One region of the Pseudomonas sp. 5.2 genome, then DNA from elsewhere that is predicted to be linked to it. Evidence: predicted binding sites of a transcription regulator. Region 1 holds the regulator's gene; each other region holds the start of a gene.
The links. The regulator FliA, encoded in region 1, starts transcription of late flagellar genes. The targets are predictions, from matches to a motif close to CTAAAGTTTNNNNNNNNNNNGCCGNTAA.
Positions count from the first base shown of each region.

Region 2: a site for FliA is predicted at 8,647-8,674, ahead of AC5PZ0_RS05480 (flagellar protein MotY). Genes of this name have one in related genera too.
Region 3: a site for FliA is predicted at 1,509-1,536, ahead of AC5PZ0_RS19810 (methyl-accepting chemotaxis protein). Genes of this name have one in related genera too.

Region 1 covers NZ_JBYBHH010000001.1:113,575-123,759, forward strand. The annotation lists gene fliR (flagellar biosynthetic protein FliR) at 1-135, shown strand, start outside; gene flhB (flagellar biosynthesis protein FlhB) at 138-1,280, shown strand; gene flhA (flagellar biosynthesis protein FlhA) at 1,599-3,728, shown strand; gene flhF (flagellar biosynthesis GTPase FlhF) at 3,740-5,047, shown strand; gene fleN (flagellar synthesis regulator FleN) at 5,141-5,974, shown strand; gene fliA (RNA polymerase sigma factor FliA) at 5,971-6,711, shown strand; gene AC5PZ0_RS00555 (chemotaxis response regulator CheY) at 6,829-7,203, shown strand; gene AC5PZ0_RS00560 (protein phosphatase CheZ) at 7,224-8,012, shown strand; gene AC5PZ0_RS00565 (chemotaxis protein CheA) at 8,025-10,185, shown strand, end outside.
Region 2 covers NZ_JBYBHH010000002.1:392,412-402,596, forward strand. The annotation lists gene AC5PZ0_RS05435 (ABC transporter ATP-binding protein) at 1-1,106, opposite strand, end outside; gene argF (ornithine carbamoyltransferase) at 1,103-2,023, opposite strand; gene AC5PZ0_RS05445 (molybdopterin-dependent oxidoreductase) at 2,388-4,496, shown strand; gene grxD (Grx4 family monothiol glutaredoxin) at 4,588-4,923, shown strand; gene bfr (bacterioferritin) at 4,980-5,453, opposite strand; gene AC5PZ0_RS05460 (bacterioferritin-associated ferredoxin) at 5,655-5,873, opposite strand; gene AC5PZ0_RS05465 (peroxiredoxin) at 6,084-6,686, shown strand; gene rnt (ribonuclease T) at 6,863-7,474, opposite strand; gene pyrC (dihydroorotase) at 7,534-8,580, opposite strand; gene AC5PZ0_RS05480 (flagellar protein MotY) at 8,711-9,667, shown strand; gene AC5PZ0_RS05485 (argininosuccinate synthase) at 10,154-10,185, shown strand, end outside.
Region 3 covers NZ_JBYBHH010000013.1:119,832-130,016, reverse strand. The annotation lists gene mtlD (bifunctional mannitol-1-phosphate dehydrogenase/phosphatase) at 1-1,098, opposite strand, end outside; gene AC5PZ0_RS19810 (methyl-accepting chemotaxis protein) at 1,604-3,229, shown strand; gene AC5PZ0_RS19805 (type II 3-dehydroquinate dehydratase) at 3,286-3,741, opposite strand; gene AC5PZ0_RS19800 (MFS transporter) at 3,757-5,112, opposite strand; gene AC5PZ0_RS19795 (LysR family transcriptional regulator) at 5,278-6,213, shown strand; gene AC5PZ0_RS19790 (AraC family transcriptional regulator) at 6,195-7,064, opposite strand; gene AC5PZ0_RS19785 (alpha/beta fold hydrolase) at 7,318-9,012, shown strand; gene AC5PZ0_RS19780 (P-loop NTPase family protein) at 9,125-9,655, shown strand; gene AC5PZ0_RS19775 (AzlD family protein) at 9,755-10,054, opposite strand; gene AC5PZ0_RS19770 (AzlC family ABC transporter permease) at 10,051-10,185, opposite strand, start outside.

The DNA of each region.
Region 1 (10,185 bases):
TCCATTGGCTTCCCGCTGACGCTGGTCATGGGCATGGGGATTTTCTGGGTCGGCCTGGCCGATATGCTTTCCCACTACCAGGCATTGGCCAGCGACGCGCTGCAATGGCTGCGTGATCTGGCAAGGGCGCGCTGAGTATGGCTGAAAGCGAGAGTGGTCAGGACAAGACAGAAGACCCCACCGACAAGCGCAAGCGCGATTCGCGCGAAAAAGGTGAGATCGCCCGCTCCAAGGAGCTGAACACGGTGGCGGTGACCCTGGCAGGCGCCGGCGGCCTGCTGATGTTCGGCGGCCACTTGGCCGAGACGCTGCTGAGCGTGATGCGCATGAACTTCAGCCTGACCCGCGACATGATCGTCGATGAGCGCGCCATGGGCGCGTTTTTGTTGGCCTCGGGCAAGATGGCGATCTGGGCGGTGCAGCCCGTACTGATTCTGCTGTTCGTGATCTCGTTCGTTGCCCCGATCGCGTTGGGTGGCTTCCTGTTTTCCGGCAGCCTGCTGCAGCCCAAATTCAGCCGCATGAACCCGCTGTCGGGGATCAAGCGCATGTTCTCGATGCATGCCCTGACCGAGTTGCTGAAGGCCCTGGCCAAGTTTTTCGCGATCCTGATCGTGGCGGTGGTGGTGCTGGTCAGCGACCGCCAGGCGTTGCTGTCGATTGCCAATGAGCCGTTGGAGCAGGCGATCATTCACAGTGTCCAGGTGGTGGGGTGGAGTGCGCTGTGGATGTCGGCGGGGCTGCTGCTGATCGCGGCGGCGGACGTGCCGTTCCAGCTGTGGCAGACGCACAAGAAAATGAAGATGACCAAGCAGGAAGTGCGTGACGAGTACAAGGACTCGGAGGGCAAGCCTGAGGTCAAGCAGCGTATTCGCCAGTTGCAGCGCGAAGTGTCGCAGCGGCGCATGATGGCGGCGGTGCCGCAGGCGGACGTGATCATCACCAACCCCACGCACTATGCCGTGGCCCTGCAGTACGACCCGGAGAAGGGCGGGGCAGCGCCCTTGCTGCTGGCCAAGGGTACTGATTTCATGGCGTTGAAGATTCGCGAGATTGGTGTCGAGCACAAGATCCAGATCCTTGAATCGCCAGCCCTGGCGCGGGCGATCTATTACTCCACCGAGCTTGAGCACGAGATCCCGGCGGGGTTGTACCTGGCGGTGGCGCAGGTGTTGGCGTATGTGTTCCAGATTCGTCAGTACCGGTCGGGCAAGGGCAAGCGGCCGGAGCCGTTGAAGGATGATTTGCCGATTCCGCCGGATTTGCGGCGTGATAGCTGATAGGTGCTTGGCGATGGTCGTTCAGCGCCTGTGAGATCGAGCGCCGCCCGCGCGGCGCTTCGCAGCACAAGGCTGCTCCTACATCTGTTTCGGGCCAGTGAGGCCTGTGATATTTGCGCGCGATCGCCTCAGGAATAATTGGCCCGAGAAAAATGTAGGAGCAGCCTTGTGCTGCGAAGCGCCGCGCGGGCGGCGCTCGATCTCAAACCCACCAAAAACCCCAAGGCGAACACCCAAATAGCAAAGTTGGAAGGCTTCTTGCAGAGCCACGCCCAGGCGCCCCCTGGGCGTCAAAGTTTTGCATCAAGAGGACTCGCGGTGGATCGCACTCAGTTAATCAACAACGCACGCCACAACCTGGCCGGTCTCGGCCGGGGCAACCTGGGTGTGCCGCTGTTGCTGCTGGTGATGTTGGCAATGATGATGTTGCCGATACCGCCGTTCCTGCTCGACGTGTTCTTCACCTTCAACATCGCGCTGTCGATCGTGGTGCTGCTGGTCTGCGTCTACGCCTTGCGCCCACTCGACTTCGCCGCATTCCCCACCATCCTGCTGGTGGCGACCTTGCTGCGCCTGGCCCTGAACGTTGCCTCCACCCGTGTGGTCATGCTCCACGGCCAGGAGGGCCATGGCGCTGCGGGCAAGGTGATCCAGGCCTTCGGTGAAGTGGTCATCGGCGGCAACTACGTGGTCGGTGCGGTGGTGTTCGCCATCCTCATGATCATCAACTTCGTCGTGGTGACCAAGGGTGCCGGGCGTATTTCCGAGGTAAGCGCGCGCTTCACCCTCGATGCCATGCCCGGCAAACAGATGGCCATCGACGCCGACCTCAACGCCGGCCTGATCGACCAGGCCCAGGCCAAGGCCCGCCGCTCCGAGGTCGCGCAGGAGGCCGAGTTCTATGGCTCGATGGACGGTGCCAGCAAGTTCGTGCGCGGCGACGCCATCGCCGGCCTGCTGATCCTGTTCATCAACCTCATCGGCGGCATGCTCATCGGCATGCTCCAGCACGGCATGCCGTTCAGCGAAGCCGGCAAGGTGTACGCCTTGTTGACCATCGGTGACGGTTTGGTGGCGCAATTGCCATCACTGCTGCTGTCCACCGCTGCGGCCATCATGGTCACCCGGGCTTCGGGCTCGGAAGACATGGGCAAGCTGATCAACCGGCAGATGTTCGACTCACCCAAGGCCCTGGCGGTCTCCGGTGCGCTGATGATCATCATGGGCCTGGTGCCGGGCATGCCGCATGTGGCCTTCCTCAGCCTTGGCCTGATGGCCGGCGGCGGTGCCTACCTGGTGTGGAAGAAACAGCAGCAGGTGAAGGTCAAGGCCCAGGAAGAGGCGCAGCGCCAGCAGGACCTGCTGCCCTCGCCACAGCGTGCGCTGGAAACCAAGGAGCTGGGCTGGGACGACGTTACCCCGATCGACATGATCGGCCTTGAGGTCGGTTACCGCTTGATCCCGCTGGTCGACCGCAACCAGGGCGGCCAGTTGCTGGCGCGGATCAAGGGCGTGCGCAAGAAGCTGTCCCAAGACCTGGGTTTCCTCATGCCCACCGTGCACATTCGCGACAACCTCGACCTGCAGCCCAGCGCCTACCGCCTCACGTTGATGGGGGTGATCCTGGCTGAAGCGGAGATTTACCCGGACCGCGAACTGGCGATCAACCCGGGCCAGGTATTTGGCACCCTCAACGGCATTGCCGCACGCGACCCGGCCTTTGGCCTGGAGGCGGTGTGGATTGACGTTGGCCAGCGCTCCCAGGCGCAGTCGCTGGGCTATACCGTGGTCGATGCCAGTACGGTGGTGGCCACGCACCTCAACCAGATCCTGCAAAAGCACTGTCACGAGCTGATCGGCCATGAGGAAGTGCAGCAATTGCTGCAAGTGTTGTCCAAGGCTTCGCCTAAACTGGCAGAAGAATTGGTGCCGGGTGTCATTTCCTTGTCGGGGCTGCTGAAGGTCCTGCAGGCATTGCTGTCCGAGCAAGTGCCGGTGCGCGATATCCGCAGCATCGCCGAGGCCATCGCCAACAACGCGGGCAAGAGTCAAGATACCGCCGCGCTGGTGGCCGTGGTGCGCGTCGGATTGTGTCGCGCCATCGTGCAAAGCATTGTCGGCGTTGAGTCTGAGCTGCCGGTGATCACCCTTGAACCGAGGTTGGAACAGATTTTGCTCAATAGTCTGCAAAGGGCCGGGCAGGGTCAGGAAGACGGTGTTCTTCTGGAGCCGAGCATGGCTGAAAAGCTGCAGCGTTCGCTGATTGACGCGGCCCAGCGCCAAGAGATGCAAGGCCAGCCGGCCATTCTCCTGGTCGCCGGCCCGATCCGCGCCATGCTGTCGCGCTTCGGTCGCCTGGCTGTACCGAATTTGCATGTTCTGGCGTATCAGGAAATACCTGACAACAAGCAAGTCACCATCGTTGCCACCGTGGGCCCTAACGGCTGAGGTAGTGGATAATGCAAGTTAAGCGATTTTTCGCCGCCGATATGCGTCAGGCCATGAAGCTGGTCCGGGATGAGCTTGGCTCCGATGCCGCCATCATCGGTAACCGCCGCATCGCCGGTGGTGTCGAATTGACGGCCGCGCTGGACTACAAATTGTCCGCCCTGGCCCCGCGCGTACCCAACGCCGAGCTTGAAGAAGAGCTGCGCAAGACCCACACGCGCATTGCCACGGCCCAGGCCGAGCTGGACCAGCGCAGCGACACCAGCGACAACAACCGCCAATTGTTCGCCGGCCAGTCGCTGACGGCCTCCGAACCGCTGGTCGAGCCCCACGTGGACGCCCCGGCACCTGCCGCTGCGCCAGCCCCGGCGCCGGTCGACCCGCGCCTGTTCGATGCCATGCGCTCGGAGCTGTCGGGCCTGCGCGAGCTGCTGGAAGTGCAGCTCGGCTCGCTGGCCTGGAGCCAGCTGCAAGGCAGCAAGCCGCAGCAGGCCAACCTCTGGCGCCGCCTGCAACGCATCGGCCTGTCCGGCCCGATTGCCCGTGAACTGCTCGACCTCACGACTGAGATCGAAGAGCCACGCCAGGCCTGGCGCATGCTGCTGGCGCACCTGGCGCGGATGATCGAAATCCCCGAGGTGGAGCCGATTGAAGAGGGCGGTGTAATCGCCATGGTCGGCCCGGCCGGCATGGGCAAGACCACCACTCTGGCCAAGCTGGCTGCGCGCTACGTGCTCAAGTACGGCGCCCCGCAGTTGGCGCTGGTGAGCATGGACAGCTTCCGCATCGGTGCCCAGGAGCAGCTCAAGACCCTGGGGCGCATCCTCAATGTGCCGGTGACCTACGTCGACCCGGGCCAGTCCCTGGCCCAGGCGCTGGAACCGCTGCTGCGTAAACGCGTGGTGCTGATCGATACCGCTGGTCTGCAGGCCAGCGACCCGGCCCTGCGCATGCAGCTGGAAACCCTGGCCAGCCGCGGCATCGCCGCTAAGAATTACCTGGTGCTGGCAACCACTAGCCAGAAGCAGGTGCTGACCGCCGCCTACCACAGCTACAAGCGCTGTGGCCTGGCCGGCTGCATCCTGACCAAACTCGACGAAACGGCAAGCCTCGGCGACGTGCTGAGCCTTGCCATCAGTCATGAATTGCCGGTGGCCTACCTGACCGATGGGCCGCGCATTCCCGACGATTTGCACTTGCCCCGGGCGCACCAGCTGGTCACCCGTGCGGTCAATGTGCAGCAGCAGGACGAGCCCAGCGAAGAGGCCATGGCCGATATGTTCGCTGATCTCTATCACAACCCACGGCGAGCGGGTTGATGATGAAGTGTGTGCAACGTAGCTATGCCAAGGGGCACGCAGAATTGCCTCACGTGTGGCCTGAGTCCCAGCGAGACAAGGTAAAGAACAGACATGGGTAGCATGCATCCCGTACAGGTGATCGCCGTGACCGGTGGCAAAGGTGGCGTCGGCAAGACTAACGTTTCAGTGAACCTGTCTCTGGCGCTGGCCGAGCTTGGCCGCAGGGTCATGTTGCTGGACGCCGACCTGGGCCTGGCCAATGTCGACGTATTGCTTGGCCTGACCCCCAAACGCACCCTGGCCGACGTTATTGAAGGGCGCTGTGAGCTGCGCGATGTGATGCTGCAAGGCCCCGGCGGTGTGCGCATCGTACCGGCGGCCTCCGGCACCCAGAGCATGGTGCACCTGGCGCCGGCCCAGCACGCTGGCCTGATCCAGGCGTTCAGCGACGTCGGCGACAACCTCGACGTGCTGGTGATCGACACCGCTGCGGGTATCGGTGACTCGGTGGTCAGCTTCGTTCGCGCGGCCCAGGAAGTGCTGCTGGTAGTGTGCGACGAACCCACCTCGATCACCGACGCCTACGCACTGATCAAACTGCTCAACCGTGACTACGGCATGAACCGCTTCCGGGTGCTGGCCAACATGGCGCAGAGCCCGCAAGAAGGGCGCAACCTGTTCGCCAAGTTGACCAAGGTCACCGATCGCTTCCTTGACGTTGCCCTGCAGTACGTGGGCGCCGTGCCGTACGACGAGTGCGTGCGCAAGGCGGTGCAGAAGCAGCGCGCGGTGTACGAAGCGTTCCCGCGTTCCAAGTGTGCGTTGGCCTTCAAGGCCATTGCGCAGAAGGTCGACAGCTGGCCGTTGCCGGCCAACCCGCGCGGGCATCTGGAATTCTTCGTCGAGCGTCTGGTGCAGCCCACCAGCGCAGGACCGGTACTATGAATGCGAGCGGCTTCAAGATGTACAGCAGGGCGTCGAAAGACGCCCAGTACGAGCTGATCGAACGCTACGCCCCGCTGGTCAAGCGCATCGCCTATCACCTGTTGGCGCGGCTGCCGGCCAACGTCCAGGTCGAAGACCTGATCCAGGCCGGCATGATCGGCCTGCTGGAAGTGGCCAACAAGTATGACGCCAGCAAGGGCGCCAGCTTCGAGACCTACGCCGGCATCCGCATCCGCGGCGCCATGCTCGACGAGGTGCGCAAGGGCGATTGGGCACCGCGGTCGGTGCACCGCAATACCCGCATGGTCAGTGATGCAATGCGCGCCGTTGAAGCAAGAACCGGTCGCGACGCTAAAGATCACGAGGTTGCTGCCGAACTCCAATTGAGTCTCGATGATTACTACGGGATTTTGAACGATACCCTGGGCAGCCGGCTGTTCAGCTTCGACGACCTGTTGCAGGACGGCGAGCACGAAGGCCTGCACGAAGACGGCGCCAGTGGCCAGGTCGAACCGGCGCGGGGCCTTGAAGACGAGCGCTTCCAGGCTGCCCTGACCGATGCGATCGCCAACCTGCCAGAGCGCGAGCGGCTGGTGCTGGCGCTGTACTACGACGAAGAGCTGAACCTCAAGGAAATCGGTGAGGTGCTGGGCGTCAGCGAGTCGCGGGTAAGCCAGTTGCACAGCCAGTGCGCCGCACGTTTGCGCAGCCGTCTGGGTGAGTGGCGGGCGCGCTGAGCGCCAGCCGTTGCACTGAAGACGCTGCAGCCGTTTCACGTTGTGCCGAATTGAATGAATGCGTGCTCGGGGGCCGAGCGCGTTTGAGACTGCTTGGAGGTCTAATTGGACAAGAACATGAAAATCCTCATCGTTGACGACTTTTCGACGATGCGGCGGATCATCAAGAACCTGCTGCGTGATCTGGGCTTCACCAACACCGACGAAGCTGACGACGGCACCACTGCGTTGCCGATGCTGGAAAACGGCCACTACGACTTCCTGGTAACCGACTGGAACATGCCGGGCATGTCCGGTATCGACCTGCTGCGCAAAGTCCGCGCCAGCGAAAAGCTTAAAACCATGCCGGTACTGATGGTGACGGCCGAAGCCAAGCGCGACCAGATCATCGAAGCGGCCCAGGCCGGCGTCAATGGTTACGTGGTCAAGCCGTTCACCGCTCAGGTGCTCAAAGAAAAGATCGAGAAGATCTTCGAACGCGTCAACGGCTGAGTCACGTCAGGGGGCGCGCCATGGATTCATCACAAACGTCTTTGGGGGAGTTCGAATCGACCCTGAAGAAGCATGCCCAGGAGCTGGTCGAGAGCCTGGAACGCGGGCGCTTCGGCGAGGCGGTGCAGCTGATTCATCAGCTGAACCAGACCCGCGACCGCGGCCTGTATCAGGAAGTCGGCAAGCTGACCCGTGAGCTGCACAGTGCGATCGTCAGTTTCCAGATCGACCCGCACATGCCACAGGCCGAGGAGGTCTCGCAGATCACCGACGCCACCGAGCGCCTGTCCTATGTGGTCAAGCTGACCGAGGGTGCCGCTAATCGCACCATGGACCTGGTCGAGGAAAGCACGCCGGTGCTCAACGACCTGGCGGGTGAGGCCAAGGCCCTGAGCGTGGACTGGCAGCGCTTCATGCGCCGCGAAGTGGCCGCGCCGGAATTCCGTGACCTGGTCAAACGCGTCGACAGTTTCCTGACGCACAGCGCTGAAGGTAACCGCAAGGTCTCAGGCCACCTCAACGACATTCTGCTGGCTCAGGACTATCAAGACCTGACCGGGCAGGTGATCAAGCGGGTCACCGCGCTGGTCACCGAGGTGGAAAGCAACCTGCTCAAGCTCGTGCTGATGGCCAGTCAAGTCGACCGTTTTGCCGGTATCGAACATGACCACCAGCAGCTGCGTGCTGAAAAAGATCAAGAAAAACATCCGACTCGGGGTGAAGGTCCGCAGATTCATGCCGATAAGCGTGAAGACGTCGTGTCCGGTCAGGACGATGTCGATGATCTGCTGTCCAGTCTGGGTTTTTAAGGAGCACGTTTAATGAGCTTCGGCGCCGATGAAGAAATCCTTCAGGATTTCCTGGTAGAAGCCGGCGAAATTCTTGAGCAACTGTCCGAGCAACTGGTCGAGCTGGAAAGCCGACCGGATGATGCCGACCTGCTCAATGCCATTTTTCGCGGTTTCCACACTGTAAAAGGGGGCGCCGGCTTCCTCCAGCTCAACGAGCTGGTGGAGTGCTGCCATATCGCCGAGAACGTGTTCGACATCCTGCGCAAAGGTGAGCGCCGGGTCGACGCCGAATTGATGGACGTGGTGCTGGAGGCGCTGGACACGGTCAACAGCATGTTTGGCCAGGTCCGCGAGCGCAGCGAGGTCATCCCCGCTACCCCAGAACTGCTGGCGGCGTTGTCGCGCCTGGCCGAGCCTGCTGCTGCCGACGCGGTCGCAGCGCCTGCGGCTGCAGCCGAGCCGGTCGCCGCGGCGCCTGCCGAAGAGCCAGACATCACCGACAGCGAATTCGAGCAGCTGCTCGACTCGCTCGACGCGGTCAAGGCCCAGGCTGCTGCCGATGAGCAGATGCAAGGCGAAACCGTCAGCAGCGCCGGTGACGAAATCACCGACGCCGAATTCGAGTCGTTGCTCGACCAGTTGCATGGCAAAGGCCAGTTCAGCGCCGAAGTCGCCGCTGAGCCTGTGGCCAGCGCTGCGGCCCCAGTCAGCGATGAAATCACCGATGAAGAGTTCGAGTCGCTGCTCGATCAGTTGCACGGCAAGGGCACCTTCCAGGCCGATGCCTTGCCGGCCGCCAATGCGCCAGCAGCGGCAGCGCCGCAAAGCGTTGCAGCGGCCAGCCCAACGAGTGACGAGATCAGCGAGCACGAGTTCGAAGCCTTGCTCGATGAGTTGCACGGCAAGGGCAAGTTCTCGGGTGACGCGGTCGCGGTCGAAGCGCCTGTCGCCGCCAAGGTCGAGAGCAAGCCGGTGGCCAAACCGGCACCTGCTCCAGCCGCCGCCCCAGCAGCTGCCAGCAAGCCCGCACCTGCGCCTCGCGCGCCGGCCCCAGCGGCAGAAAAACATGCGGTCAGCGAGGCGGAAACCACCGTGCGCGTCGACACTGCGCGCCTGGACGAGATCATGAACATGGTCGGCGAACTGGTGCTGGTGCGTAACCGCCTGGTGCGCCTGGGCTTGAACAGCGGTGACGAGGCCATGTCCAAGGCCGTGTCAAACCTCGACGTGGTCACCGCCGACCTGCAGACCGCGGTCATGAAGACCCGCATGCAGCCGATCAAGAAAGTCTTCGGCCGCTTCCCGCGCCTGGTTCGCGACCTGGCCCGCCAGCTCAAGAAAGAGATCAACCTGGAGCTGGTCGGTGAAGAAACCGACCTCGACAAGAACCTGGTCGAGGCCCTGGCCGACCCGTTGGTGCACTTGGTGCGCAACGCCGTCGACCATGGCGTCGAGATGCCCGACGAGCGTGAAGCCACCGGCAAGGCGCGTACGGGCCGGGTGGTGCTGTCGGCTGAACAGGAAGGCGACCATATCCTGTTGTCGATCTCTGATGACGGCAAGGGCATGGACCCCAACATCCTGCGCGCCAAAGCCGTGGAAAAGGGCCTGATGGACAAGGACGCCGCCGAGCGTCTGAGCGAGTCGGACTGCTACAACCTGATCTTCGCCCCGGGCTTCTCGACCAAGACCGAGATCTCTGACGTGTCTGGCCGTGGTGTCGGCATGGACGTGGTGAAGACCAAGATTTCCCAGCTCAATGGCTCGATCAACATCTACTCGGCCAAGGGCCAGGGTTCGAAGATCGTCATCAAGGTGCCGCTGACCCTGGCGATCATGCCGACCTTGATGGTGATGCTGGGCAACCAGGCCTTCGCCTTCCCGCTGGTCAACGTCAACGAGATCTTCCACCTTGACCTCTCGCGTACCAATGTGGTCGATGGCCAGGAAGTGGTGATCGTGCGCGACAAGGCATTGCCGCTGTTCTACCTCAAGCGCTGGCTGGTCCAGGGCCAGGTGCACGAAGAGCAGCACGAGGGCCATGTGGTGATCCTGTCGGTCGGCACCCAACGCATCGGCTTTGTCGTCGATCAACTGGTGGGCCAGGAAGAAGTGGTAATCAAGCCGCTGGGCAAGATGCTGCAGGGCACGCCGGGCATGTCCGGGGCCACGATCACCGGCGACGGTCGTA
Region 2 (10,185 bases), on a different contig from region 1:
GTCGCCGAGCTGTAGCGGCGAACGCCATTTTCATGCCGTGGCAACTGCGCCGCGACACTGCCCGGCACCGGGAACAGCACCAGGTGATCGGCCGCCACGGCAATCCCTACATCCTCACCGACCTGATGATCGATATGGCTTGGGAAGATCGCCTCCAGCTGGCTGCCGGTAGGCAGTTGCAGGCGATACAGGGTCGATGCCCCCAGGAAGCTCTTGCCCACGATACTGGCCCGCAGCAGGCTGTCTGGCGCATACACGATATCGTCAGGGCGCAGCAGCACATCCACCGAGCTGCCTGGCGCCATGATGTAGGCGCGGTTGCCGCGCAGTTCGCCGAGTTCGGTATTGACCGCCTCGTGGCTGCTCATCTGGCCACGGATGAAGTAGCCCTGGCCAATGAAGCTGGCCACGAACGGCGTCTGAGGCTCGTGGTAGAGGTTGTAAGGCGTATCCCACTGCTCCAGGCGACCTTCCTTGAACACACCCACCTGGTCGCTGACGGCAAACGCTTCCTCCTGGTCGTGGGTCACCAGAATGGCGCTGGTACCCCGGCTCTTGAGGATGTCGCGCACCTCATGGCTCAAGCGGCGGCGCAGTTCCACGTCGAGGTTGGAGAACGGCTCGTCGAGCAGCAGTAACTGAGGCTCTGGCGCCAGCGCGCGGGCCAGGGCGACCCGTTGCTGCTGCCCACCGGACAGCTCGTGCGGATAGCGACCGCCCAAGCCGCCCAGCTTGACCAGCTCGAGCATCTCTTCGACCACCTCACCCTGGCGCGGGTGCTTGGCGATGCCGAAGGCGATGTTCTGGGCCACGGTCAGGTGCGGGAACAGGGCGTAGTCCTGAAACACCATGCCGATGCGGCGTTTTTCCGGGGCCAGGGTGAAGCCGGCACGGGAAATGACCTCGCCCGCCAGTTGGATCTCGCCTTCATGAATAGGCTCGAAACCGGCGATGGCGCGCAGGGTGGTGGTTTTGCCACAACCGGATGAACCCAGCAGGCAACCAATGTCGCCTGCGTTCAGGTGCAGGTTGAGGTTCTGGACGATGCGCTGGTCGCCGTAGCCGCAGGCGAGGTTGCGCAGGTTGAGCAGTAGGGGTTGACTCATGCGTGGTGGTAAGCCGGTTCTACAAGGAATTCGAGAAGGGCCTTCTGTGCATGCAGGCGGTTTTCAGCCTGGTCCCAGGCGACCGAACGAGGGTCGTCGAGCAGGTCATGGCTGATTTCCTCACCACGGTGGGCGGGCAGGCAGTGCATGAACAGGGCGTCGGGTGCCGCCAGGTCGAGCAGTTCGCGGGTGACCTGGTAAGGCGCGAAATGCGCCAGGCGGCGTGCAGTTTCCTCCTCCTGGCCCATGGAAGTCCAGACATCGGTGGTCACCAGGTGCGCGCCGCGCACGGCTTCCTTCGGGTCGCGGATGATCTGCACGCGATCACCGCCCAGCGCCATGAAGCGTGGGTCCGGGTCGTAGCCTTCGGGGCAGGCGATGCGCAGCTGGAAATCGAACTGCTGGGCGGCTTCGATATAAGAGTTGCACATGTTGAAGCCATCACCGATCCACGCCACGGTCTTGCCCTGGATCGAGCCACGGTGTTCGACGAATGTCTGCATGTCGGCCAGCAGCTGGCACGGGTGCGACTCATCGGACAGGCCGTTGATCACCGGCACGCGCGAGTTGGCGGCGAATTCGGTGAGGGTGCTGTGGGCGTGGGTGCGGATCATCACCACGTCGACCATGCTCGACAGCACGATGGCGCTGTCGCTGATCGGCTCGCCACGGCCCAGCTGGGTATCGCGAGGTGACAGGAAGATGGCCTGGCCGCCGAGCTGGATCATGCCGGCCTCGAACGACACGCGGGTCCGGGTCGAGGACTTTTCGAAGATCATGCCCAGCACGCGGTTTTTCAGCGGCTCGAACAGTACGCTTCGCTTGCGCAGGTCCTTCAGCTCGATGCCGCGGCGGATCACCCCGAGCAATTCGTCGGTGGTGAAGTCCAGCAGGGAGAGAAAGTGCCTAGTGCTCATGTTTGACTACCTTATCTGCAACGGTATGCAGGTCGACCGTATGGTTTTTTTTGACAACGGGAGTGACCTGCGGCGTAAGCCGCACGGGGCGGACGAAATAGGGAAAGGCGCAATACTATAATTAAATGTCGCCTGAAACCAAGAGGGGAAACAGCAGCTCTGTTGCAAAGGGTGTCGTTACCCCTTGAGCGTGCGCTGTTTTTTATTTGCTACAGAGGTTGTACACGGCTTGCCCGCAATTTGGCAAATGCGTGTCGCGAATCGTTTGCCTGATGTCGGGGAATTCACAGCGCAAAGCGCGCTGGCGAGGGCCGTGGGCCGGGCGCATAGTCGTGATCGGACCCATCACAACGCAGAGCCGGCCATGACCAAGACCCTGCATCACCGTGCCTGTCACCTGTGCGAAGCCATTTGCGGGCTGAACATCGAAGTCAGCCATGAAGACGATGGCCGGGCGCTGATCAGCTCGATCAAGGGCGACCCCGATGACCCGTTCAGCCGTGGCCATATCTGCCCCAAGGCGGTGGCCTTGCAAGACATCCAGAACGACCCTGACCGCCTCCGTCAGCCCCACCGTCGGGTTGGCGAACGCTGGCAGGCGATCGGCTGGGACGAGGCCTTCGCCCTGGCGGCCGACAAGCTGTGGGCCATTCAGCAGGCGCATGGTCGCAACGCGGTGGCGGTGTATCAAGGAAACCCCAGCGTGCACAACTACGGGCTGATGACCCACAGCAACTATTTCCTCGGCCTGTTGAAGACCCGCAACCGGTTCTCGGCCACCTCGGTGGATCAGTTGCCCCAGCACCTGACCAGCCACCTGATGTACGGCCACGGTCTGCTGTTGCCGATCCCGGACATCGACCACACCGACTTCATGTTGATACTGGGCGGCAACCCGTTGGCATCCAATGGCAGCATCATGACTGTGCCAGATGTGGAGAAGCGCCTGAAGGCCCTGCGTGCCCGGGGCGGTCAACTGGTGGTAGTGGACCCGCGGCGCAGCGAAACGGCGGCCATGGCTGACCGCCACGTGTTCATCCGCCCCGGCGGCGATGCAGCATTGCTCAGTGGCCTGCTCAATACCCTGTTCGACGAAGGCCTGACCCGCACGTCGCACGTGCCGGTCAAGGGTGTTGATCAGGTGCGCAACGCAATTGCCCCGCTGACCGCTGAAGCCATGAGCCCGCTGTGCGGCATTGCCGCTACCGATATTCGCCAGCTGGCGCGTGATTTTGCGGCTGCCGACAAGGCCGTCTGCTATGGCCGCATGGGCGTATCGACCCAGGCCTTCGGCACCGTGTGCCACTGGCTGGTGCAACTGATCAACCTGGTCACCGGCAACCTGGACCGCGTGGGCGGCGCCCTGTGTACCGAGCCTGCAGTCGACGTGGTGGCGAGTACCTCGGGTGGGCATTTCAATGCCTGGCAAAGCCGGGTTTCAGGGCTGCCGGAGTACGCCGGCGAGCTGCCGGTGGCTGCACTCGCCGAAGAAATGCTCACGCCCGGTGACGGCCAGGTGCGGGCGCTGGTGACCGTGGCGGGCAACCCGGTGCTGTCCACGCCCAATGGTCGACAGCTGGACGAGGCGCTGGAGGGGCTTGAGTTCATGCTCAGCATCGACCTTTACATCAACGAGAGCACCCGCCATGCCGATTTGATCCTCCCTTCCACGTCGGCGCTGGAGAACGACCACTACGACAGCACCTTCAACTTGCTGGCGGTACGCAACGTGACGCGCTTCAACCGCGCGATCCTTGCCAAGCCAGAAGGCGCGTTGCACGACTGGGAGATCTTTGTCGGCCTGGCCAAGGCCTTTGCCGAGCGTGCGGCAATGGAGCTCAAGCCGACCCTGCCCCCGGCGCAGATGATCGACTGGGCTTTGCGCAAGGGGCGCTATGGTGATGAATCGGCCTGGAAGCTCTCGATCGAAACACTGGATCGACACCCCCACGGGCTCGACCTGGGGCCGCTAGGCGCCAATCTGCAAGCGCGCCTGCGCACCGCCAGCCAGGCCATCGAGGCGGCCCCTCAGGTGCTGCTCGACGACTTGGCCAGGCTTGCCCGGCAGGCACCGTTGGCCGCTGGGGCGCTGTTGTTGATTGGCCGCCGCCATGTGCGCAGCAACAACTCATGGATGCACAACTTCCACCGGCTGGTCAAAGGCAAGCCGCGCCATCAGCTGTTGATGCACCCTGAGGACCTGCTGCAACGGCAACTGCAGGATGGCCAGCGCGTGCGCATACGTTCGCGTACCGGCACCCTTGAGGTTGAAGTGCAGGCGTGTACCGACATGATGCCGGGCGTGGTCAGCCTGCCACACGGCTATGGCCATGGTCGCCAGGGCGTGCACCTGCAGGTCGCCCAGGCGCAACCCGGGGTCAGCGCCAATGACCTCACCGATGAGCGCTTGCGCGATCAGGTGTCGGGCAATGCCGCCCTCAATGGCGTGCCTGTGCACGTCGAGGCCGCCTGAGCAACGGCAAGGCCGAGCATACCGCTCGGCTTTCCGATACAATGCGTCACCGTGCCGACCATCGAGTCGGAAAGTTCAGACGAGGTGTTCCATGGATATCATCGAAACGATCAAAGAGCAGATTGCCAACAACACCATTCTGCTTTACATGAAAGGCTCGCCGAATGCCCCGCAGTGCGGGTTCTCGGCCAAGGCATCGCAAGCTGTGATGGGTTGTGGCGAGAAGTTCGCCTACGTCGACATCCTGCAGAACCCGGAAATCCGCGCCAACCTGCCCAAGTACGCCAACTGGCCAACCTTCCCGCAACTGTGGGTAGCAGGCGAGCTGGTCGGCGGTAGCGACATCATGCTGGAAATGTTTGAAAACGGTGAGCTGCAAACCCTGATCAAGGATGCTGCTGCCAAGGCGAAGGCTTCTGAAGCCTGACCCTCGAACGCCCATAAAAAAACCCGCTCATGGCGGGTTTTTTTATGGGCGGGATTTTACTCTTCGCCCATCTGCGACTGCAGGTAGTTCTCGATGCTGATCTTGTCGATCAGGCTCAGCTGGGTTTCCAGCCAATCGATGTGCTCTTCCTCGGACTCGAGGATGTCTTCGAGCATTTCACGCGAGCCGAAGTCACCAACGGTTTCGCAGTGAGCGATGGCGGCTTTCAGGTCGATCAGGCCTTTCTGTTCGATCTTCAGGTCGCACTCGAGCATTTCTTTGGTGTGCTCGCCGATCAGCAGCTTGCCCAGGTCCTGGACGTTCGGGATGCCTTCGAGGAAGAGAATACGCTTGATCAATTTGTCAGCGTGCTTCATCTCGTCGATGGATTCCTTGTACTCGTGCTTGCCGAGTTTGTTCAGGCCCCAATCTTCATACATGCGTGCGTGCAGGAAGTACTGGTTGATCGCGACCAGCTCGTTTCCGAGGATCTTGTTGAGATGCTGGATGACGCTTACGTCGCCTTTCATGACGGGTTCCTGCCCTGTAGAAGTGTGCCAATACAGAGAAGTTTGAGCCTGATACTTAGGGCTGTCAAACCTAAGTTATTGAATAATAAGTGAAAATGAATAGGAATAAGAATGTTTGTGAAGCGCGTTGGAGTGCTAAGTTATTGAATTGCGGGCATAAAAAAACCGGACGCTAGGTCCGGTTCTTCAAAATAGGGGGTTTCAAGCGGCAGTAAATTCTACCGGATAGGGCAGGGCAGCCTGGCTGACCTGAAGATCGGTCAAGGTCTCGCGGACCACTTGCTTGGCAAGGCAGGCACATTTACCGCATTGGCTGGCGACGTTGGTCGCGGCTCGAACTTCCTTGTAGCTGCAGCATCCGTCATAGATCGCATCGCGGATCTGTCCGTCGGTCACGCCGACACAAAGACACACATACATAAAGTCGGACCATCGCTGGTTGAGATGGTCTGGAGCTTAATGGTAATGAGAATGCTTGTCAAAAGACTTTCTGAGAGGGGCGTGCTTGAGCGACCGGCGGTTGGATTCGGTCTGTCATGAGAAGCCGTGTATGATGGTCGGCCTTTGTTGGATGTCGGGCAAGCCCGTCTGGCCCGGCAAACGGTTTTTCACCCTCATCAGGAGATAACAATGAGCGTACTCGTTGGTAAACAAGCCCCCGACTTCACCGTTCCCGCTGTACTGGGCACTGGCGAAATCGTCGACAGCTTCAACCTGGCCTCGGCCATCAAGGGCAAGTACGGCCTGGTGTTCTTCTACCCGCTGGACTTCACCTTCGTCTGCCCGTCCGAGCTGATCGCCCTGGACAACCGCATCCCAGACTTCCAGGCTCGCAACGTTGAAGTGATCGGCGTTTCGATCGACTCGCACTTCACCCACAACGCCTGGCGTAACACCCCGGTCAACAACGGCGGCATCGGCCAGGTGAAGTACACCCTGGCTGCCGACATGACCCACGAAATCTGCAAAGCCTACGACGTTGAGTCCGAAGGTGGCGTGGCCTTCCGTGGTGCCTTCCTGATCGACACCAACGGTGTTGTCCGTTCGCAGATCATCAACGACCTGCCACTGGGCCGTAACATGGACGAGCTGCTGCGTCTGGTTGACGCCCTGCAATTCCACGAAGAGCACGGCGAAGTCTGCCCTGCCAACTGGAAGAAAGGCGACAAAGGCATGAACGCTTCGCCAGAAGGCGTTGCTGCATACCTGAGCGAGAACGCTGGCAAGCTGTAATTGCCAAGCGCATAAAAAACCGGCCCTGGTGGCCGGTTTTTTTGTGCCTGGAGTTTGAGTCTTCCAGTGTCTGTTCTGCTCTCATCGCTGGCAAGCCAGCTCCCGCAGGTACCCCACAATATTCAAGCCTGTGGTAATCCTGTGGCAGCCGGCTTGCCGGCGATGAGGCATTCAACTCAGTCGTTGAAATCGCGCCAGCCGCCCATTTCCTTCCAGCGGTTGACGATGCCGCAGAACAGCTCGGCCGTCTTCTCGGTGTCGTAACGCGCCGAATGCGCCTCACGCCCGTCAAAGTCGATGTCAGCACTCTGGCAGGCCCGCGCCAGCACGGTCTGGCCATACGCCAGGCCCGCCAGGGTGGCGGTGTCGAAGCTGGAGAACGGGTGGAAGGGGTTGCGCTTGAGGTCGTTGCGGTTGACCGCGGCATTGAGGAAGCCCAGGTCGAAGCTGCTGTTGTGGCCGACCAGGATTGCGCGCTTGCAGCCGTTGGCCTTGAGCGCCTTGCGCACGCCGCGGAAGATATCGGTCAGCGCGCTTTCTTCACTCACTGCCATGCGCAGCGGGTGGTCCAGCTTGATGCCGGTGAACTCCAGTGCGGCAGCCTCGATATTAGCCCCCTCAAATGGCTCTACCCGGTGGAAGTAGGTGTGTTCGGGGAACAGGAAGCCTTTCTCGTCCATGCCGATGGTGACGGCGGCAATTTCCAGCAAGGCATCGGTGGCGCTGTTGAAACCGCCGGTCTCGACATCCACCACCACTGGCAGGTAGCCACGGAAGCGCTCAGCCATCGGGTGGCGCGAGCCGCTGCCGGCCTGGCTGTCCTGATCGTCTTCGTAGAGGTCTTCGCTCACGCGTTTTCCTCCAGCAGGCGCCAGCGCAGCTTCTCGCCGGCACGCAGCGGTACCACGGTCTGCTCGCCAAACGGCAGGCTTTCAGGGGCAGTCCACTCTTCGCGGACCAGGGTGATGGTGTCGGTGTTCGCCGGCAGGCCATAGAAGGCCGGGCCGTGCAAGCTGGCGAAGCCTTCGAGTTTGTCCAGCGCGTTACGCTGCTCGAACGCTTCGGCGTACATCTCGATGGCCGCGTACGCGGTGTAGCAGCCGGCGCAACCGCAGGCCGCTTCCTTGGCGTGACGGGCGTGAGGGGCCGAGTCGGTGCCGAGGAAGAACTTCGGGCTGCCACTGGTGGCAGCATCCAGCAGCGCCACCTGGTGGGTGTTGCGCTTGAGGATCGGCAGGCAATAGAAGTGCGGGCGGATGCCGCCAACCAGCATGTGGTTGCGGTTGTACAGCAGGTGCTGGGCAGTAATGGTGGCACCGACGTTGGCCGAGGCCTCGGTGACGAACTGCGCGGCATCGCTGGTGGTGATGTGTTCGAACACCACTTTGAGCGTTGGGAAGCGTTCGACCACACGGCGCATGTGCTCGTCGATGAAGCGCTTCTCGCGATCGAACACGTCGATCTCGCTGCGGGTCACTTCACCGTGCACCAGCAGCGGCATGCCAACGTCGGCCAGCGCTTCGATAGCGGGGAAGATGTTGTCGATGCTGGTCACGCCTGAATCGGAGTTTGTCGTGGCGCCGGCCGGGTACAGTTTGGCGGCGTACACGATACCGCTGGCCTTGGCCGCGCGGATGTCCTCGGGGCTGGTGCGGTCGGTGAGGTAAAGCACCATCAGCGGTTCGAAGCGGCTGCCGGCCGGGCGCGCGGCAAGGATGCGCTCACGGTAGGCGCCAGCTTCGACGGCATTGCGCACCGGCGGTACGAGGTTGGGCATGATGATGGCACGGGCGAAGGTACGCGCCACATCGCCAACGGTATGGGGCAGGACGGCACCATCGCGCAGATGGATGTGCCAGTCGTCGGGACGCAGGAGGGTCAGGCGATCGGACATTGGGGATTCCAGGCGGGTCGAACTCAAGGCCCAATGCTACCGGAAAACCCTGGGCCGAGCACGGCTATCAAGTTTTTCGGGTGGCGTCCGATACCCTGCAGGTAAGCCGTCAGAATTTGTGGAGCCGCCCGTGCGCCAGCGTTACCTAGCCCTGTTGACCCTGTTCGCCAGCCTGCCGGCCGGTGCACTGACTTTCCAGACGCGCATGGAGAACATTGCCTGGCAAGTCGAGGGCGACCAGTTCGAGTGCCGCCTGATCCAGCCGATCGACGGTTTTGGCAGTGGCGAATTCGTGCGCCGGGCCGGTGAGCTGCCGGTGTTCCAGCTGCGTTCGCACACTAACGCGCTGGGGGCTGGGTCTGCGACGTTGCTGGCCGCAGCGGCGCCTTGGCAGCCGGGGCGTGGTGATATCAACCTGGGTGTGGTGCGGATGGCGCGTAGCGGCTTGCTGTTCAGCTCGTCCCAGGGGCAGGCCGGCCGACTGATCAATGGTTTGCTCGATGGCCGCAGCACGGTGGTGCGCAACTACACCGGCGAGGCGGGGCGGGCAATGGAGGTGCGGGTACTGCCGGTGAGTTTCGCCAAGGCCTACAGCGACTACCAGGCCTGTGCCAGCAAGTTGCTGCCGATGAATTACGACCAGGTGAGGCAGACGCAGGTGGGCTTCCCGGGGGGCGGCATCGATCTGGACGATTCGGCTCGAGCCCGGCTGGACGTTGTGCTGGATTACATGAAGGCCGACCCTACGGTTAACCACATCGAGCTCGACGGGCACTCTGACAACAGCGGAAACCGCCTGACCAACCGTGACCTGTCGCGCCGCAGGGCAGTGGCAGTGGCGGACTACTTCAAGGCCCATGGCGTGCCCGAAGCGCAAATCACCGTGCGCTTCCATGGCGAGCGCTACCCATTGGCGAAGAACAACAATGCCGCTAACCGGGCCCGCAATCGGCGGGTGAGTATAGAGCTGGGCCGGGTTGCGGAGGTTGAGAAACCGGTGGAGAAACCGGTTGAGCAAACAGTGCCGGCCGCTGCTCCGGCGCCAGCTAGCCCTGCTGCCGTGGCGCCAGGGGCGAAGCTACCCTGAGGTCGTGGGGCATGGTAAGTGATTGCATCAGGGTCATTAGGGGTTCGCCACAACATTTTCAGCGCCTGTGAGATCGAGCGCCGCCCGCGCGGCGCATCGCGAGCAACGCTCGCTCCTACGTTTGTTTCGGGCCAGTAAAGCCTGTGAGAGAGGCGCGCGACCGCCTTGTTTGTTCGACTCGATATCGTGTCAGGCGCCAAGGGGCCGCGCGCCAATGCCACAGGAAAAATTGGCCCGAAACAAACGTAGGAGCGAGCGTTGCTCGCGAAGCGCCGCGCGGGCGGCGCTCGATCTGATAGGCGCTACACCTCTCAAGCCATGCCCCCCCATGCCCAGACCGCAATCCCCTCCAAGCATCCATTCAGGCAACGTCGCGCCCTCGACAATTACTGTCGCTTTGTCGTCAGAAGCTGTCGCCCCACTGTAAATTTTTCCATAACGCCGTTAGAATCGACCCCTTTCCGTACAACCCCGTGGAGTGATGGCATGGCGGACGTAAATAAGGTCGTACTGGCGTA
Region 3 (10,185 bases), on a different contig from region 1:
GATCAGTACGGTCAGCTCCCGCCCCCTGCGTTCGAAGCGCCGCAGCAAACCCTTGGCAATGACCTTGGCCTGATGCGCGATGGCCTGCTCGGGCAGGCTCATGCCGACGACTTCGGCGGCGTTGTACATCTCGATTACCGCCTCTTCGTCGTCCATGTCGATCATGCGCACATTGTCGATGGTCTGGTCGAACGCGGTGGCGCCGTAGCGCACGCTGTAGCGGCCGAACGCAGCGACCGATTCGCGGAGCATGCGCGAACGGGTCGCGGCAATGATTTCGCAGGGGCGTGTGTAGCCGTCCCAATGGGACAGCACCTGGGTCAGGTAGCCGCCCCCGATGGCGCCGAAGCCGTGGATGCCGACGCGGAACTGGTTCAGTGAGGCAGGGAACGCCTCGTCGAGCGCCGGCATGCCCAAGTCGGGCACGCACTCGCTCAAGTCGGCGAGGAACGCGTGCATGCCACGGTAGGCCATGAGCGCGCCGGCCTTGACCTCGGGCGCGGGCGGCTTGATGTCCTCGATCAGGATTGCCTGGCCCCCGGCGCGGATCGCTGAGAGCAGGCCATTTTCCGAGTCCTCGACCATGAAGCACTGGCCGGGTTGGCAATTGAGCGCGCGGGCGGCGTGCAGGAAGATTTCTGGGTGGGGTTTGCCTTGGCTGACTTCGTCGCCGCAAACGGTGATGTCGAAGTACTTGAGCACGTTGGCGTTGATCAGGTACTCCTCGGCGATGGCGCGGCGGCTGGACGTGGCGACCGCCAGGGTCAGGCCGGACTTGCGCAGGCGCTCCAGCACCTCGAGCAGGCCGGCTTTGATCGGCACGCCATGGTTGCGCACGTACGCCAGTTCGAGCTCATCGGCGCGCTGGCGGATCTGCGCATAGGGGAAGTCATCGCCGTTGTGAGCCTTGGCGAGGGCCTCGGCCTTTTTCGCGCTCAGGCCCAGCGAGCCGATCAGCGTTTGCTCGCTCAAGGCGGTGCCGAAGATTTCCAGTGAAGCTTGCTTCAGCGTCCTGAAACGCAGGCGCTCGGTGTCGAACATCGTGCCATCCATGTCGAAGATGGCGCTGTGAATTTTCTTGCCCTGAAACATGATCATTGGGTGTTGCCCCTTTTTTTGCGTGAGACATCCCGCCTTCAGCCACTGAATGGCGAGGCCGGTGCGATGACGGCGTGTGGGCGGTCAGGTAGGGGGCATGCGATCGACAGGGGGGCGCTCGGGGTTGACCCAGAGGTAGGGCGGGACGGCGCGGGGTGTGCAGAGGAGGGTGGCAAGCTTCGCGGCCAGGCGGGCGCCTGGTTTGACGTTGACGTCACGCCCACTGGCTGCTGCTTGGCTTGCAGGCAATGGGCGCACGTAGCGATGGATACGTGTGATTCCAAGCATAAGGTGCTTATCTTCCTTTTCTGATGACTGACGTTCCTTTTTTACCCTTGCACGTATGCGCCGCCACATGCAAGGCGCCGGCAACAATCGTGCGGTTACCGCACACAAGCGCCTCAGGGCCACTCAAGCCCGCAGCGGGCACTCCGATACCTGCTCACCCGCCATCGAAATCCCGATGAGAAGGGGTGCCAACAGGACCATGAGGAGTACTGCCCGTATGTTTGCCGACCTGAAGATCCGCACCGGAATGTTCTGGGTGCTGTCGCTGTTCAGCCTGACCTTGCTGTTCTCCACCGTCAGCGCCTGGCGCGCGGCGGTGGGCAGCGATGAGCAGATCAGCGAACTGGACCAGACCGCGCACCAGTCGGACCGGTTGAACAATGCGTTGCTCATGGCGATCCGCGCCAGCGCCAACGTGTCCTCGGGTTTCATCGAGCAATTGGGCGGTCATGACGAGAGTGCGAACAAGCGCATGGCGCTGTCGGTCGAATTGAACGACAAGAGCCAGAAACTGGTCGATGAGTTCGTCGGCAACGCCCGCGAGCCGGCGCTGCATGCGGCGGCCAAGGAACTGCAGGCCACCTTCGCCGACTACGCCAAGGCGGTGGCGGGGCAGCGTGAGGCGGTGCGGCAGCGCTCGCTGGAGCAGTACTTCAAGGTCAACACCGATGCCGGCAATGCCATGGGCCGCCTGCAGGGGCTGCGTCAGCAACTGGTAGCCACCTTGAGCGAGCGCAGCCAGCAGATCATGCTCGAGTCCGACCGCCGTCTGGAGCGCGCACAACTGCTGAGCCTGGGGCTGCTGGGTGTGACGTTGCTGCTGGCGGCGCTGTGCTGGGCGTTCATCGCACAACGTGTGTTGCACCCATTGCGTGAAGCTGGCCAGCACTTTCAGCGCATCGCCGGCGGCGACCTGAGCGTGCCGGTGGTGGTGCAGCGGCGCAACGAAATCGGCCAGCTGTTCCACGAACTGGAGCGCATGCAGCAGAGCCAGCGCGAAACCCTCGGCAAGCTCAGCAGCTGCACACAACAGCTGGCTGACGCGGCGACGGCGCTGAACACCGTTACCGAGGAAAGCGCCAATAACCTGCGCCAGCAGGGCCAGGAGCTGGAGCAGGCTGCCACTGCCGTCACCGAAATGACCACAGCGGTCGAGGAGGTCGCACGTAATGCTGTCTCCACGTCCGAGACCACGCAGGCATCGAATCAACTGGCCGAAAAAAGCCGCCGGCAAGTCAACGAGAACATCGACGGTACCGAGACCATGACCCATGAGATCCAGGCCAGCAGTGGGCACCTGGAGCAGCTGGTGGGGCAGGTGCGGGACATCGGCAAGGTGCTGGAAGTGATCCGTTCGGTGTCCGAGCAGACTAACCTGCTGGCGCTCAACGCCGCCATCGAGGCCGCCCGCGCCGGTGAGGCCGGGCGTGGTTTTGCGGTGGTAGCGGACGAGGTGCGTACGCTCGCCTACCGCACACAAGCATCGACCCAGGAAATTGAACAGATGATCGGGCGCGTGCAGCAAGGTACCGAAGCCGCGGTTGCCTCAATGCAGGCCAGCACCAGCCGGGCCCAGTCGACCCTGGACATTACTCTGGCGTCGGGGCAGGTGCTGGAAGGTATCTACAGCGCCATCGGCGAGATCAACGAGCGCAACCTGGTGATCGCCAGTGCGGCGGAGGAGCAGGCCCAGGTCGCGCGGGAAGTGGACCGGAACCTGCTGAACATTCGCGAGTTGTCGAACCAGTCGGCGACCGGGGCGCAGCAAACCCGTGCGGCGAGCCAGGCGCTGTCGGGCCTGGTGGGGGAAATGACAGCGCTGGTAGGGCGGTTCAGGGTGTAAGCGCGACGTTCCGAAGTTGCCGAAGGGCCAGCCAGTCAGCGTCCGGTGAAGGGCGGTTAATTATTGGCTGCCCGACGCCGCAGTAAAGCATCAATAGCTCGGATTGCGAGGGGATACCCGTCAGCGCCCATGCCACAGATCACTGTATTGACCACGCCAGACATGATCGAGTGGCGGTGCAGTTCGTCCCGTGCATGAATGTTCGACAGGTGCAGTTCGACCAGCGGTGTGTCGAGTAATTTCAGCGCATCCAGTACTGGAATCGAGTGAAACGAAAGGCCGGCCGGGTTGATGATTACTGCAGCGCCTTGTTCGAAGGCTTCTTGAATCCAGTCGACCATGACGCCTTCGTGGTTGGTTTGGCGAAAGTCGCATATCAGGTCAAGTTCCAGCGCCAGGCTTTCACTGCGTTGGCGGATTTGCTCAAGCGTGGTGTGGCCGTAGATGTGCGGCTCACGGCGACCCAGCAGGTTCAAGTTAGGGCCGTTAAGGATGAAAACGGTGCGATTCATGATTGTCCTGCTGCGTTATTTGGAAAGAAGGGTGGTAGCGCGGGCTTCGACGGCGTCGTCTTCGGCGACGGCGTTCAGGTCGATGCCGCGGGTTTCCCGGCCGGTGATGATCATCGCCAGCGAGATCAGGTTGATCACCGCGCACAGCGTCACCAGCGGCCATGGCGAGTTGTTCGACTGGCTCATCAGCCACACGGCGATCATCGGCATTGGGCCACCGATCACCAGATTGGCGCCTGTGTAGGCCAGTGCCGAGCCCGAGTAGCGGACCTGGGTAGGAAACGCTTCGGCGAAGGCCACAGGCTGGATGCCGCTTTGGAACTGGGTGAAGCCCAGGAACAGCCCCATGATTGCCATGATGGCGGGGACGTTCAGGGTGTTGAGGATTGGGAAGTAGACGAACAGAATCAGCAACGTCATGCACGAACCCAATGCCAGCGCCTTTTTACGCCCCCAACGATCGGACAGATAACCACCGGCAAGCGCACCGAAAATCGCGCACATGTTAGCCACCATCAGCGACATGAACCCTGTCGATTGGCTAAAACCGAGGTGCTTGGTCAGGTAGCTGAGGGAGAAAATCACGATCAAGTAGAACAGCGCAGCGGGTGAGCAGAAGAACAGCATCAGTCGCAGGATGGTTTTGTAATGGCTGCTCACGGCTGATGTGAGTGGGCTCTTTTCCTGTTTGAGCGGGGCCTTCTTCAAGGCCACGAAGGCCGGGGTTTCATCGACTTTCAGGCGGATGAAAATCGCGACGATTACCAGGACGAAGCTCATCAGGAACGGGATTCGCCAGCCGAAGCTTTCGAATTGCTCGCTTGAAAGCGTCGCTGCCAGGCCCATCAATACGCCGTTGGCCAAAATCTGGCTAAGGGGTGAGCACAGGCCGAGCATGCCGGAATAGCGCCCGCGACGGTCGGGGGAGGCGTGTTCCAGCGCCATCAGTTGCGCGCCAGTGGACTCGCCACCCAGTGCGAAGCCTTGAATGATCCGCAGCAGCACCAGCAGGATCGGCGCCCAGATACCCACCTGGCCGTAGGTGGGCAACAACCCCATCAGTACCGAAGCCAGGCCCATCATGGTAACGGTGGCCAGCATCAAGTTGCGGCGGCCGAGTTTGTCACCGAGGTAGCCACAGGTAATGGCGCCCAAGGGCCGCGCGGCCAGGCCGACACCGAACGTTGCCAGCGAAGCGAGCAGGCCTGCGGTGGGTTCCATGGCCGGGAAAAACAACTTGGGCAGAATGGTCGCGGACATCGCGCCATACAACGTGAAGTCGAACCATTCCAGGGCTGTGCCAATGGTCGCGGCGGTCACCGCTTTGCGAGGCATGCGCGAATCATGAGGCGCGTCACTGATTGTGCTCATAAGGGGCTCGTCATTGTTTTTATGGTGTCGGAATACCCACACGATTCCGCTCGGGCTATGCAGTGGAAAGGAATCGTCGAAGTGAATAGACGTTAGCGCATCCTGCTTGCAGAATAATTATCGAAATCACGATAAATAGATAAGCCAGCCTTATGGGTAGCGATTATGGAACTGCGTCACCTGAGAGCCTTTGTTGTCGCCGCTGACCTGCAGCATTTCAGCCGGGCGGCAGAGCAACTGGGCATTGCACAACCGGCACTGAGCCAATTGATGCGAACGCTTGAGTCTGAGCTCGGGCTGACGCTGTTCCGGCGGGAGAACCGCGGCGTGGCGTTGACCGCTGCTGGCGAGGCGTTCCTGCCTCACGCGCGGCAGTCCATCGAGGCCAGCGAACGGGCAATGGCTGCGGCCCGGCGTGCCAAGCGGGGGGAGGTGGGCGAAATCAACATCGGTTACCACTCGGCATTGTTCGAAGCCAATTTGCCGCAATTGCTCCGGCATTACTTCAGCACGTTCCCCGAGGTCAAGGTGTCGCTGGTCGACGCCGGTATTCGCGCGCAGTTCGACATGTTGCTCGACCACAAACTCGACCTGGCCTTTGCCCGGGTGTTCAAGGACCACCTGCCGGACCGTCTGCGCACCCATCCATTCAGCCAGTCCAGGCTCGTCCTGCTCATCCCGGACAACCATGAATTGGCCGATCGCTTCAGCGGGGATCTGTCGACCCTGCGCCACGAAAAGTTCGTGTTTCTCCAGGACAGCACCGGCATCGGCCTGACCTCCCACACCCTCCAGGCGTGCCGGCAGCACCAGTTGCACCCGCAGAACATCATGTATGTGCCGTCGCTGATGAGTATTCCCGGGCTGGTGGCCGCCGGCATCGGCCTGAGCATCGTGCCCGAAACCATGACCCGGCTGACCATGCCGGGCATCCGCATCGTGCCCCTGGCGCAAGCGGAAATGGTCAGTGAACTTTCGCTGATTTCACGGATTGACGAGCGTTCGCGTGCAGTGCTGCACTTTATCGAAGAGGCTCATGCGTGGGGGCTCGGTGGCCCGGCACCGGGCGGGCAGGGCACGGCCTACTTCAGCGGGACGTAGATATCCGTTTGCCATTGCTCCAAGGGCGTTTCCGGGTACGCGCTCAGGTAATGGAAGAACAGCGGATGGTCGCGCAGCTCTTCGTTGCTCGACGGCAACCAGTCACGATAAAGCGGGTAGATGGTTTCGCCAATGTAGTCAGGCGAACCGGTATGCCGAATCACCGCGCAGCGCCCTGCCGGGATAAGCCGTTCGTGCACGCCGAAATCGTTGGGCTGCACAGCCTCGTCCATCTCGCCGCAAACGGCGAAGCGGAAGGCTTGCAACGGTGTGGTGTCGGGGTTGTCGAAGGGGATGCCGAAGGTGCGGCTGCTGGCCACTGGCGATTGGCCGCTGTGCATGCGCCATTGGCGAAAACGCGCGACGCTTTCGCCGACCAGGGCGGGCGCACCTCGGTGTTCGAGCGCGGCTACGCGGGTTTCGGTGAAATCCACGATACGGATCTGCATGGTGATACTCCTGGAACGATGGGGAACAACGAATACCGCACTCCAGGCCTGCCAGTTCGGGGCCTTGGCGAACACGCTCGGCGCCATGCCGAAGGCACGCTTGAAGGCTCTGGAAAAGGCTTCGGGGCTTTCGAAACCAGCGCCGAATGCGGCCTCCAGCACGGACGTTGCGGGCGAGGCGACCAATTGGTGCGCCGCGCGTCGAAGCCGCATCAGTTGCACATAGCGTGAAACCGGAACGCCCATGAACGCCGTGAACTGCCGATGAAAGTGAAACGCCGAGAAGTTGGCGATGCGACTCAGTGCATTCACCGACAGGTCATCTTCGAGATGGTTGTCGATGTAGGCAAGCACGGCTTCGAACCGTTTTGCGTAGGTAGGGCTGTGCTGTGAGTCAGTCAACGAACGGAGCCTCTGGAAGGTGCGGTGAGCGCTAGCATCCTGTGTCCAGGCATCGAGGTGCCTAGCCGTGATTGCTCTTTCGGGGAGTCGTGTTGACCATAGCGTGGATGGCACCGAGTTTGCCGGTGCTTTCGGTCAGATCGCTCCCTCGTCATGAAGTGAAAAACCGCTGTCGTGCGATGAGAAGTGGCCGCAGCCACGGCTGCCTTAGAGTCGGAGCACAACACAACCGTGCCCGGAATCAAGAGCCGCCATGAGCAGATCCACGCAAACGAACGAGACCGTCACCCCCAGCCAGCCACTGGCAGGCAACCCCCTGGTCAGCCTGCGCCCGGCCGACCTGGCCAGTTCAGCCGGCTACCTGCTCAAGGCCGTAGGCACCTCGCCGCTCAAGGCGGGTGCCCATGTGGGGGGCTACCTGAAGGCGCTGCGCGGCATCGTCGCAGGCAACACCAGCATCGCGCCAGACCCGAAGGACAAGCGCTTCGCCGACCCGGCCTGGCAATCCAACGCTTTTCTGCGCGCACTGTTGCAGAGTTACCTGGCTGGCCAGGCAGAGCTGACCCGCTTCATCGAGGCCACCGACCTGGCCCCGCTGGAAAAAAGCCGCGCCCGCTTCGTCGCAGCACAGCTGGCCGATGCCTTGGCACCGAGCAACTCCCCGCTGACCAACCCCGCGGCGCTGCGCAAACTGGTGGACACAGGCGGCATGAGCATGGCCAGGGGCATCCGCCACTTCGGCCAGGACATGCTGAACAACCGCGGCCTCCCGAGGCAGGTCGACAGTACGCCATTCACGGTGGGTGAAAACATCGCCACGGCCAAGGGCGAGGTGGTGTTTCGCTGTGAAATGTTCGAGCTGCTGCAGTTCGCGCCCACCACCGAAAAGGTCTTTGCCCGGCCCTTGGTCATGTCGCCGCCGCAAATCAACAAGTACTACGCCATCGACCTGTCGCCGGAAAAAAGCCTGGTCAAGTGGATACAGGACAGCGGCGTGAGCCTGTTCGTCATCAGTTGGCGCAACCCCACCCGCGAGCACTGCGACTGGGGCTTGTCCGATTATGCGCTGTGCCTCGATCAGGCGGTGGACGTGGCGCGTCGAATTACCCGTAGCCCGGATGTAAACATGTGGGGCTCCTGCTCGGGCGGCATCACCCTGGCGGCCTACCTGGGCTGGCTGGCGGCCCGTGGCGAGGGCCACAAGGTGGCCAATACCAGCTGGGCCGTGTGCGTACTCGACACGGCGTCGGCGCTTAACGACACCACCTTGGGTATGTTCACCACGCCGTCCGCCCTGCGCGCGGCCAAGGCCAGCTCCCGGCGCAAGGGTGTGCTCAGTGGCCAGGACATGGGCCGCATGTTCGCCTGGATGCGCCCGAACGACCTGATCTGGAACTACTGGGTCAACAACTACCTGCTGGGCAACCCGCCGCCGGCATTCGACATTCTCGCCTGGAACAACGACACCACGCGGCTCCCCGCTCAGCTGCACGCTGACTACCTCGACCTCATCCAGCAAAACCCCTACAGCATCCCCGGCACCCTGGAGATTGCCGGCGAGTTGATCGACATGACCCAGGTAACGGTGGGCGCCTATGTGGTGGGCGGCACTACCGACCACATCACCCCCTGGCAAGGCTGCTACGGCACCGCCCGGCTGTTCGGCGAGGACACGACCTACGTGCTGTCCAATGCCGGCCACTTGCAAAGCCTGGTAAACCCACCCGGCAACCCCAAGTCGTTCTACTACGCGGCGCCCGCCGCCGCCGAGGCGCCGGAAACCTGGCTGCAGCACGCCGGGGAGCGCCAGCAAGGCAGTTGGTGGCCGCATTGGCGCGAATGGATTGGGCAGCGTTCCGGCGAAAGCCTGGTGGCGCCAAAGAAGCTGGGCTCGCGCAAGTACCGGCCGCTTTGCCCTGCGCCGGGTACTTATGTCATGGAGCGTTGAGGCTGCCATTTGTTCCTGACGCTGACCCGATGCCAGCCGTCGGCTTCAGCGTCTTGCGCAGGTTGGGTGTATAGTGCGGCCCCGAATTCGACGTGCATTCATGGAGGAACAATTGCGAATCTACATTACGGGTGCTTCCTGTGCCGGTGTGACCACCTTGGGTCAAAACCTCGCGACCGTGCTGGGTGCGCGGCATGTCGATGTCGATGATGCTTACTGGATGCCCACCGACCCACCTTTCACGACCAAGCGGCCTGTCCCTGACCGCGTGAAAGTGATCCAGCAAAAGCTCGGTGACCAAGATTGGGTACTGACCGGTTCCTGCATGGTGTGGGGCGATGCGCTGCTTGCGCACGTCGACCTGACCGTGTTCGTCGTCACCCCCACGCCCATTCGCCTTGAACGGCTGGCCGCGCGTGAAAAAGAGCGCTTTGGCGATCGGATTGCACCGGGTGGCGACATGCACGGGATCCACACGGCCTTCCGCGAATGGGCCTCGCAGTATGACGACCCTAACTTCTCGGGGCGCAACCGAGCGTGGCACGAGGCGTGGTTGGCAGAGCAGAAGTCTGAAGTGTTGCGGGTTGACGGTACGAACAGTACGCAGAAGATGGTTGCCGAGGTGATGCAAGCATTGCCTTAAGCAGATCAGTCACTCGAAGCTGGCGCAGGAGGGGCTTAGGCGGACCGAGTTGACGAGCATGCAGCGTCCTTGTCGCGCAGAAGGGCAAGATCCAGGTTCTCACTGCCAATACAATCGCAGTACCGCCAACGACGCCACGCCAATCGCGACGGTGAACAGCATCGGCAAGCGCCATGCGGCAACCAGCGTGATGCCCAGCGCAATCAACTCTTCAGGATGAGGCGAGACAAAGTGTGGGGCGATCACCGAAATCAGCACGCAGCCCGGTGCTGCCTCCATGACGGCGCGGGCACGCGGCCCGAGCTTGCGCTTGCGCAGCAACAGGTAACCTGCCAGCCGTGTTGCATAGGTGGCAGAGGCCATGCCCAGTATTGTCAGCAAAGCCGCCGCGCTGATCATTGCATGACCTCCCGCAGGTAGGTAAACAGCATGCCCGCGATCACGCCAGCAAACACGAACCAGGCCCCCGGCACCGTCAGGTACACCAGAATCGCCACCAGCAGGCTGACCAGCCACGCGCACGCCAGCCG